DNA from 3 places in the Slackia heliotrinireducens DSM 20476 genome. Region 1 is predicted to be linked to each of the others. Evidence: riboswitches for the same ligand, from Rfam matches in the RefSeq annotation. Region 1 holds a riboswitch; each other region holds the start of a gene.
The links. A riboswitch is a leader RNA that binds a small molecule or an ion and turns the genes downstream of it on or off. The one in region 1 is predicted to bind lysine.
Positions count from the first base shown of each region.

Region 2: linked by a shared signal. The riboswitch ahead of SHEL_RS08535 (glycyl radical protein) and the one ahead of SHEL_RS02850 (Na+/H+ antiporter NhaC family protein) in region 1 are both predicted to bind lysine.
Region 3: linked by a shared signal. The riboswitch ahead of SHEL_RS13870 (diaminopimelate decarboxylase) and the one ahead of SHEL_RS02850 (Na+/H+ antiporter NhaC family protein) in region 1 are both predicted to bind lysine.

Region 1 is NC_013165.1:680,911-684,168, reverse strand. It holds gene SHEL_RS02850 (Na+/H+ antiporter NhaC family protein) at 1-1,510, opposite strand, end outside; lysine riboswitch at 1,574-1,742, opposite strand; gene SHEL_RS02845 (HelD family protein) at 2,311-3,258, shown strand, end outside.
Region 2 is NC_013165.1:1,969,314-1,972,571, forward strand. It holds gene SHEL_RS08525 (AAA family ATPase) at 136-1,536, shown strand; lysine riboswitch at 1,740-1,912, shown strand; gene SHEL_RS08535 (glycyl radical protein) at 1,973-3,258, shown strand, end outside.
Region 3 is NC_013165.1:3,121,872-3,125,129, forward strand. It holds gene dapA (4-hydroxy-tetrahydrodipicolinate synthase) at 1-272, opposite strand, end outside; gene SHEL_RS13870 (diaminopimelate decarboxylase) at 294-1,592, opposite strand; lysine riboswitch at 1,654-1,819, opposite strand; gene SHEL_RS13875 (M20 metallopeptidase family protein) at 1,956-3,092, shown strand.

The DNA.
Region 1 (3,258 bases):
TGGCGATGACCAGGACGACGCCCAGCGCCAGGCAGATGAACGGGTTCTGCACGAAGCCGGCGATGATGAAGCAGACGAAGGAAACGCCCGCGACGGTAAGCGCGTAGGGCAGCTGCGTGGACACGTGGTCGACGTGGTTCACGTTCGCACCGGCGGAAGCCATGATGGTCGTGTCGGAGATCGGCGAGATGTGGTCGCCGCAGACGGCGCCGGCCAGGCAGGCGGAGATGCCGATGGTGAGCAAGGTCGGGTCGTTGCTGAAGATGGGCAGCACGATGGGGATCAGGATGCCGAAGGTGCCCCAGCTGGTGCCGGTGGAGAAGGCCAGGCCCACGGCGACCAGGAAGATGATGGCAGGCAGCATCTTGAACAGGCTGTCGGCGGCGCCCTCCATCAGGCCGGCGACGTAGACGTCGGCGCCCAGGGCGGAGGTGGTGAGCTTCAGCGTCAGGGCGAAGGTCAGGATCAGCATGGCGGGAACCATGGCCTTGAAACCGTCGACGAAGCAGCCGGTGGCGTCCTTGAAGGACACGACGCGGCGGGCCACCAGGTAGATGAAGGACAGGATGACGGCGATCAGCGAGCCCCAAGGCAAGCCGACGGAGGCGTCGGTGTTGCCGAAAGCCAAGGTCAGGCTCATGTAGCCTTCGGCCTCGGGATCCCAGAAGCCGCCGATGTAGAGCATGCCCAAGATGCAGAAGACGATAAGCAGGATGACCGGCACCAGCATGTCCCACAGGGAGGCGCGCTTGTTGTCGACGACCTCCTCGTTGCCCAGGCTGCCCAGCTGGCCGTTCTTATAGGCCTCGAACTCGGCCTTGGCCATCGGGCCGTAATCGAAGCCCAGGATGCAGATGCCCACTACGAACACGATGGTCAGCAGCGAGTAGAAGTTATAGGGGATGGCCTGCACGAACAGCTGGATGCCCGTGATGCCGGTGTCCAGGTCGGCAGCGGTGGCCGAAACGGCGGCGGCCCAGGACGAAATCGGGGCGATCATGCAGATAGGGGCTGCGGTCGCGTCGATGATGTAGGACAGCTTCGCACGGCTGATCTTTTGCACGTCGGTAACGGGACGCATGACGGCGCCCACGGTCAGGCAGTTGAAATAGTCGTCAACGAAGATGAGCACGCCCAGCAGGAAGGTGGCCAGCGAAGCGCCCACGCGGGTCTTGATGTGCTTGGCCGCCCAGGCGCCGAATGCGGCGGAGCCGCCAGCCACGTTGATGAGGGCCACGATGATGCCGAGCATCACCAGGAAGATGAAGATGCCGGCGTTCCACGGGTCGCTGATGGCGTTGATGAAGCCGACGCCCATGGCATCGTCACCCTCGCCGATCGTGCCCAAGATGATGTAGTTGACCGTGTCGATGATGTTGAAGTTGGCCAGCAGCAGCGCGCCGACAAGGATGCCGACGAACAGCGAGCTGAAGGTCTCCTTAGTGATGAGGGCCAAGACGATGGCCACCAGCGGCGGTACGAGCGCCCAGAAGGTTCCTGCGAATTCCATTACCTCTCCTTTAGGTCTGCCCAGGTCATGATTACCATGACCTGTGAGGATGGAATCCACGCCGGTCATGATAGCTCTCCGTCAAGCGGCAGTGCGCAGGATGTTCTCCTGCACCCCAGGCACCTGCGGGACGGAAACCCCGGCAGGCCCTTCGGCGGCTGTCCCTTTCGCCCTGTGCGTTTCCGCGCACCCCTAAAGGGCTACTGATGAAAACCGCGCCTCTATCATGCCTGTTTACATTACAGTGTTCGCGATTATAGCCCAGTTTGACCATGGATACCAGCGACTCGGACCGGTTGTGCCCGTCGGCATCGTCGGCGGCGGGTTCGTTGTCACACAGGCCTGGCGAATCGTGAGACGCTGCGCCGTTTTCGGTATTTGTTATACGTTTGTACATTTATGTATAACCAACGAGGACGGATGCTTGCTGGAACGGGCGTCCCACCAGTTTTTCTGACCCCTTGAGGTAGGATAGGCGAGTTTTCTATATCGTCGCGCCGTTTCAAGCGCTTGAACCCCCGTTTTGAGACCTCGCGACCCCGAAAAGAGGACCTTAAACCCTTCAAAAACCGCCGAACGGGCACCGGGCATATAGAAAACGCGCGTTTCCTACCTCATCGGGGATTCAGGTTTGGCAGGAGCGCAAGAATCGCTGCGTCCCGGGGTCGGACGGGCGCGGGTCCGAGCGTCGACGGACTCAGCGAACGTAACGAATGGGACGGCTTGGCCGCCGTGCTCGCATGCGGGCCTGGAAACCGTTACAATGTTTACCCCGAATTTTTAAGAAGCCAAGGAGCGACATGGATCCTATTTTCGAAGAAGAGCAGCAGCATCTGACCGAAACCTACGGGCAGCTGGTCGGCATACGCGACGAGATGCTCGCCAAAATGGAGGCCAACAGCCGTGACGCCGCCAAAACCATCGGCGACATGCGCGATGAGCTGGCCCTCGACTTCGCCAGCGACGACATGACCATGGAAACGCTGGCCGACTACGAGTCCATGAACCGCATCATCGACAGCTATAACTTCTCGTCCACCATCAACGCCGAGCGCCTGCGTCGCGCCGTGCAGTTGCTCGAGCAACCCTACTTCGCGAAGGTCAGCCTGCAGTTCAGGCCGGGCGAGCCGGTCAAGGACATCTATCTGGGTGTGGCCGGCATGACAAACGACGAGCGACGCCACTTTATCGTGGACTGGCGCAGCCCCGTGGCCGAGGTCTATTACAACCAGGAGAACGGTCGCACGTCGTACAAGGCCAACGGGCGCACCATCCAGGTTGACCTGCTGTGCCGCCGCCAGTTCGACATCAATCGCGACAAATTGAACGCGTACTTCGACACCACTGTGGCCATCGAGGACCCGCTGCTGATGTCGGCCTTGTCCAAACAACGCTCCGACAAGATGCAGGCCATCACCACTACCATCCAGAAGGAGCAGAACCAGGTCATCCGGCATGACGACGTGCCCGCGCTGCTGGTGGGCGGCATCGCCGGCAGCGGCAAGACCTCGGTGCTGCTGCAGCGCATCGCCTATCTGTTCTACCAGGAGCGGGAGAACCTGAACCCCGACGACGTGTTTCTGATCACCCCCAACCCGGTGTTCCAGAAGTATATCGACAACGTGCTGCCCGATATGGGCGAACGCAACCCGCAGACCCGCACCTACGCCCAGCTCATGGATTTCCTGGGCGTGCAGGCCAGCGGCCAGGATGCGCACGCCACCGCCGAGTCGCTTAAGGCGATCGAC
Region 2 (3,258 bases), 1.3 Mb from region 1:
GTGAAGCGAAATCGTTGAAAACCTGCTTCGATGTATTTGCCGAGCCGTAAATGACGAAGGAACCGCACAGGGGTATCATAGGCGTGGACATGCGCCCTGCGGCGCATCTTGGGACTAGAGAAGGAACCGCACTTCATGGAACAGCTCGACCTGCAATCGCTTCTGGAAACGTCGGACGAAGTTTGCCGCGACATCGCGCATTCGAACGTCAAAGGGCTTTCCACCAGCGGAAAAACCCCGAAGGAGAGGTTCTACGAGGATCTGGAGCGGTTCGGCGCCTACCTGGCCGATGCCGACGGCAAAATCGGGGACGACGAGGCCACGCTCATCCTGCAGGGCCTCGGCAAGCCGGCAAACGAGCTCAACAAACGCCAAATCATTGCGAGGCCGAAACCCACGGCCGCCTTCGCAGAAACCGTGCCGCTCTCCCTGAAGTACGCCGTGCTGGCAGATGCGGGCTGCAAGGTCAAGCCCGACCCGCACAAGGGCCAGCGCGCCATGGTCTTCTTCGACACGTTCAAGCTGTTCGGCCAGACCATCTTGGCCACCCGCACGCGCGACGTTAGCGACACCGCAGTGCGGAGGTTCACCTCTTACATCGACATGCTGGAGAAGTTCGTCAAAGAGTACGCGGTCTGGCACTCGGGCCCGCAGAAGTTCTACCGCGTGGCCGAAGCCGTCGTGGAAGACCCCGAATCCGCCGAGGAGAAACAGGAGAAGCTGGAGGAGCTTCTGGCCAACCTGGACTCGCTGGTGGGATTGGACGCCGTCAAGCGCCAGGTCCACGACCTGGTGAACCTCATCCAGGTGCAGAAGATGCGCCAGGAGCTGGGCATGAAGACCGACGGCGTGTCCAAGCACATGGTGTTTTCGGGCAACCCGGGAACCGGCAAGACCACCGTGGCCCGCATGCTGGCGGAGATCTACCACTACCTGGGCGTCCTGCGCAAAGGCCAGCTGGTGGAGGTGGACCGGTCGGGCCTGGTCCGCGGCTATGTCGGACAGACGGCCACCCGCGTGCAGGAAGTTGTCGAAGAGGCCTTGGGCGGCGTGCTCTTCGTGGACGAGGCCTATGCGCTCACCGTCAAGAAGGGCGACAACGACTTCGGGCAGGAGGCCGTGGACACCCTGCTCAAAGCGATGGAGGACAACCGCGACGACCTGGTGGTCATCGTGGCGGGCTACACCGACCTGATGGAGCAGTTCCTCGATTCCAACCCCGGCCTGCGCAGCCGCTTCAGCAACTTCATCTTCTTCCCGGACTACACGGCCAACGAGCTTATCGCCATCCTCCATCAGAATCTGGAGAAACGCGAATACAAGCTTTCCCCCGAAGCCGACAAGAAGGCCCGCAGACAGATTCGCTACCGTGTGAACCACAAGCCCGACAACTTCGCAAACGCTCGCGACATTCGCAACTACATGGAGCACGCCATCAGCAACCACGCCACCCGCGTGGTCGGTCTGGAAGAAGCCCGCGGGAACAAGGAGATCCTGAGCACCATCGAGCCCGAGGACCTGGGAGGCTGGAACTAAAACCAGCAGGCGGGGCATGTCTTCGGACGTTCACGCCCTTTCCCCTTCTCCAAATTGACCTGGGCCTTCAACGATAGTCGGAATTCTCCATATATCCGACGTCATATATGCGGAAATTTGTTGACTTTTCGTTAAATACCGCAAGACGGAGCCAACATCCGCCATGCGGTGCTTTCGCATACTGTAGTATGTCCTGCAACAGAAATCCTGATAGAGGAGCTTCTCGGCATTCCCGACGGACACACGGGACGAATTGCCCGCCGTCGCGAGGGAAGGCCAGAAGCCGAAGGGACCAGCAAGAATTCGATTGCCGCTCCTTGGGACGTCGGAGAACATCCGGCGGACTGTCACAGTGATGTGGAGCGCTATCGTGATTGCCGAATCCTCAGCAACCATGTGCGCAACGCATCCATGGTTGTTTTGTTTTGGAGGGCTTATGCTTACACCGAGGATTCAGAGGATGCGGGACCGGTACTTCAACACCATCCCGTCGATCACCGCAGAGCGCCTCGTGCTCGAAACCGAGGCGTACCAGAAGTTCGCGGGCGACGCCGTGCCCATCTTCCGCGCGAAGGTCGTGAATTACATCCTCGAGCGCATGACCACCCTCGTGCTTGACGATGAGCTCATCGTGGGCACCGCCACGAACGCCTACCGCGGCGCCAACCTGCACCCCGAGTTCCAATCCAGTTCTTGGTATATAAGCGACATCGACGAGTTCCAGACCCGCACCAAGGACCCCTACTACATTTCCGCCGAAGACCGCGAAACCATCCTGGCCACCCTTCCCTACTGGGAGGGCAAAGCCATGGAAGACGTCGCCGAGGAGGCCATGCCCGCCTACATCAAGGAGCTTGAATCCGACGACATCCTGTGCGTGGGCCTCGAGAACGGCGTGTCCGGCGAAACCACCTGCGACCATGAGAAGATCATGGCTGTCGGCATCCGCGGCTACATCGACGAGTGCCAGCGCAACATCGACGCCATCGTGCCGCAGACCATGGAAGACCAGGCCAAGGTCGATTTCTGGAAGGCTTGCATCATCCAGTCCGAAGGGCTTATCACCTACGCCCACCGCATGGCCGACGAAGCCGACCGGCTGGCCGACGCCTGCGACGACCCCGTGCGTGCCGCAGAACTGCGCCAGATGGCCGAAAACTGCCGCGTGGTTCCCGAAAACCCGCCGCAAACGTTCTGGCAGGCCTGCCAGATGGTGTGGTTCATCCACGTGGCGTTCTATATCGAAGTGTGCACCACCGCCATCGGCTTCGGACGCTTCGACCAGTACATGTGGCCCTTCTACAAGAAGGATGTCATCGACGAGAAGAACATCACCCGCGACCAGGCCTTGGAGATTCTCGAGAGCCTGTATCTGAAATCCTGCGAGGTGTACGAGGTGCGCGACAGCTGGTACGCCACGTCGTTCGCGGGCTACCCCATGTGGCAGATCCTGGTGGTGGGCGGACAGACCCGAGACGGTAAGGACGCATCCAACGACCTGTCCATGCTGTGCCTCGAGGCCGCCGATGCCCTGCAGACCACGCAGCCCGTCATGGCGCTGCGCGTGTGCGACACCACACCGGAAGAGCTTATCCGCTTCGGCTGCAAGATGACCCAGGAAGGCCAGGCCAACCCCGGCTTCTTCAACGACGCCACCGCCATGAAGATGGCGCTTGCCAAGGGCGGCACGTTGGAGGACGCCCGCGATTGGACCATCGTCGG
Region 3 (3,258 bases), 720 kb from region 1:
ATGCGCATGGTCTCGGTATCGTTGGAGCCGGAACCCGCGATAACGGGCACGCGGCCAGCCACGCGCTTGACGGTGAAGTCGCACACCGCGTCGTCTTCCTCATGGGACATGGTGGAGGACTCGCCGGTGGTGCCCAGCACCAGGATGGAGTCGGTGCCCTTTTCCAGATGGAAGTCGATAAGCCCGGCCAGGGCGTCGAAGTCGACGGATCCGTCCTCGTTGAACGGGGTGACGAGGGCGACGATGGAGCCTTGCAGGTTCTTGATATCCATGGTGGATTCCTTTCGTTTCAGTTACGCCTGCGGGGTTTCCCGCTGCGCGATGGTCTGGAGTTTCGTGCCGATTTCGAAGCAGTCGAGGGTGGCGAAGTAATCGGAGGGTCGCTCGGCGCGGCGGATGAGCTTCGGCGTGCCATCCGTCTGCAGAAGCACCTCCGCGGACTTCAAGCGGCCGTTGTAGTTGTAGCCCATGGCGTGTCCATGGGCACCGGCATCGTGGATGACCAGCAGGTCGCCCATCTCGATCTCCGGCAGCGAACGGTCAACGGCGAACTTGTCGTTGTTTTCGCACAGGTTACCGACCACGTCGTACACGTGATCGCACGGCGCATCCTCCTTTCCTGCGACGGTGATGTGATGGTACGCGCCGTACATGGCCGGGCGGATGAGGTTCACCGCGTTGGCGTCGACGCCGATGTATTCCTTATAGGTATGCTTCTCGTGGATGGCACGTGTGACCAGGCATCCGTAAGGCGCCAGCATGAAACGGCCCATCTCGGTGTAAATGGCGACGTCGCCCATGCCCGCCGGTACCAGAACCTCGTCGTACACGCGGCGGACGCCTTCGCCAATGGCCCGAATGTCGTTGGGCTCCTGGTCGGGGCTGTAGGCCACGCCCACGCCGCCGGACAGGTTGATGAACGCGATGTGCACGTCGGTTTCGCGGGCTATGTCCACGGCGAGCTGGAACAGCACGCCCGCCAGCTGGGGGTAGTACTCGTTGGTCACGGTGTTGCTGGCCAGAAACGCGTGGATGCCGAAGTGCTTGGCACCCTTGGCCTTGCACATGCGGAAGGCTTCGCGCAACTGGTCGGCGGTCATGCCGTACTTGGCATCGCCGGGGGCGTCCATAATGCCGTTTGCCATTTCGAACAGGCCGCCCGGGTTGAAACGGCAGCATACGGTTTCGGGAATGTGGCCGGTGAGCTGCTCGTAGAATTCGATATGGGTGATGTCGTCGAAGTTCACCAGGGCGCCCAGCTTGTCGGCCAACACGAAATCTTCGGCCGGCGTGTCGTTGGACGAGAACATGATGTCGTGGCCGGTAATGCCCACCGCCTCGGAAATCATGAGCTCCGTAAACGACGAGCAATCGCAGCCGCAGCCGTATTCCTTCAGGATGTTGATGATGAACGGGTTCGGGTTGGCCTTGACGGCGAAATACTCCTTGAAGCCCGGGTTCCATGCGAAGGCATCGCGGACAGCTTCCATATTCTTGCGGATGCCCGCTTCGTCGTACAGGTGGAAAGGCGTGGGGAACTGCTCGGCAATAGCTTCGAGCTGGTCCTTCGTTACAAACGGCTTCTTTTCCATTTTCGCTCCAAATACACGTATCGCCAGCAGGACGCATGCCTGCTGGCGACAAAAATCGACTCAGCAAGATAGCGCACCTGCAATTTTGCAGACAGTCTGACGGGTGTTCCCCGACAGCCCACCGTTGCGCCATGCCTGTCGCAACGATTCGGCGGAATTGCCTCGCTTCGGGATAATCGCCTGCCGGCTGGCCCGAAACCCTTCGCATCCGCGCCTCTATCGTGTTGGCATAGTAACGCTTGTCACCCTGCATTTACAAGCACTTTCACGCGTTTGCATGAAATGAGACCATGGGCGGCAGCTTTTCGGGTTCGAACTTGTATAATCCTGACAATCGTCTGACCTGAAACGACAAGGAACCGTATGTCGACCGTACTTCTTTCTGATGCAGAACGTGCCGAGCTTCAGCCCATGCTGACCCGGTGGCGCCGCGACCTGCATCGTATTCCCGAATTGGATTTCGATTTGCCCAAGACCATGGCCTACATCCAAGCGGCTTTGGAGCCGTTGCCCTGCGAAGTGCTTTCGCCCTGCGAAAGCACCTTGTGCGCATGGTTCGACCGCGGATCCGAGCACGCCACGGCCATCCGCACCGACATGGACGCCCTGCCGGTGACCGAGGTCACGGGTGTGGAGTTCACTTCCACCCACCCTGGGCAGATGCATGCCTGCGGCCACGACGGCCACATGTCCATGGCGCTTGGCCTCGCCCATCATGTGGCGCGGCACCTGGATGAGCTGGACCGCAGCGTGCTTATCGTGTTCCAGCCCGCCGAGGAAACCACCGGAGGTGCCAAGGTGGTGTGCGAAAGCGGCGTGTTCGAACGCTACAACGTCGACCGCATTTTCGGGTTCCATCTGTGGCCCGACCTGCCGAAAGACAGTATCGCCAGCCGGCCGGGTCCGCTGCTTGCAGCCGCCAACGAGACCACCGTCACCTTCACTGGCAAAAGCAGCCACATCGCCAAGGCCGATCAAGGCCGCGACGCACTGCAGGCCTGCAGCCACTTTTTGATCGACGTGTACCAATATATAGAGGAACGCCAAAAAGAGGAGCCCTGCCTGCTCAAGTTCGGCTGCATGACCGCAGGGTCCGTTCGCAACGCCATCGCCGCGAACGCCCGCATCGCCGGCAGTCTGCGCACCTTCTCGCTGGACATGCGCGAACGCGCCCGCCGCGAGATCGCCGAGATTGCCGACGCTGCCGCCGCCCGGTTCGGATGCACAGCCGAAACCGTGTATTCGGAAGGCTACCCGCCCGTCATAAACAACGCCGACGTGTTTGACCTGGCCGCAGCCGCCCTGCCCGAGCTTGACACGGTTCCCGAACCGCTGCTGATCGCCGAGGACTTCGCCTGGTATCAGCAGTATCTACCTGGGGTTTTCATCCTGCTGGGCACCGGCACCGGCATCCCGCTGCACGCCGACACGTTCAACTTCGACGAAGATATCCTGATGCGCGGCGTGGAAACCTACGCCAAGCTGGTTCGCATTCCATAAGGAGACATGGGGCCGAACCGCATACGTCAGATGCGGCAGAAGTCCTGGTCAATCTGCTAACCACGCGTCCCCCCGCGCCAAATTCCGATGCGGCGCAGGGGGGCATCGCGGGGTCGATCCATTGAGAAACCAGGCTATATGGCAGCAACAGAGAAGGGCGCCCACC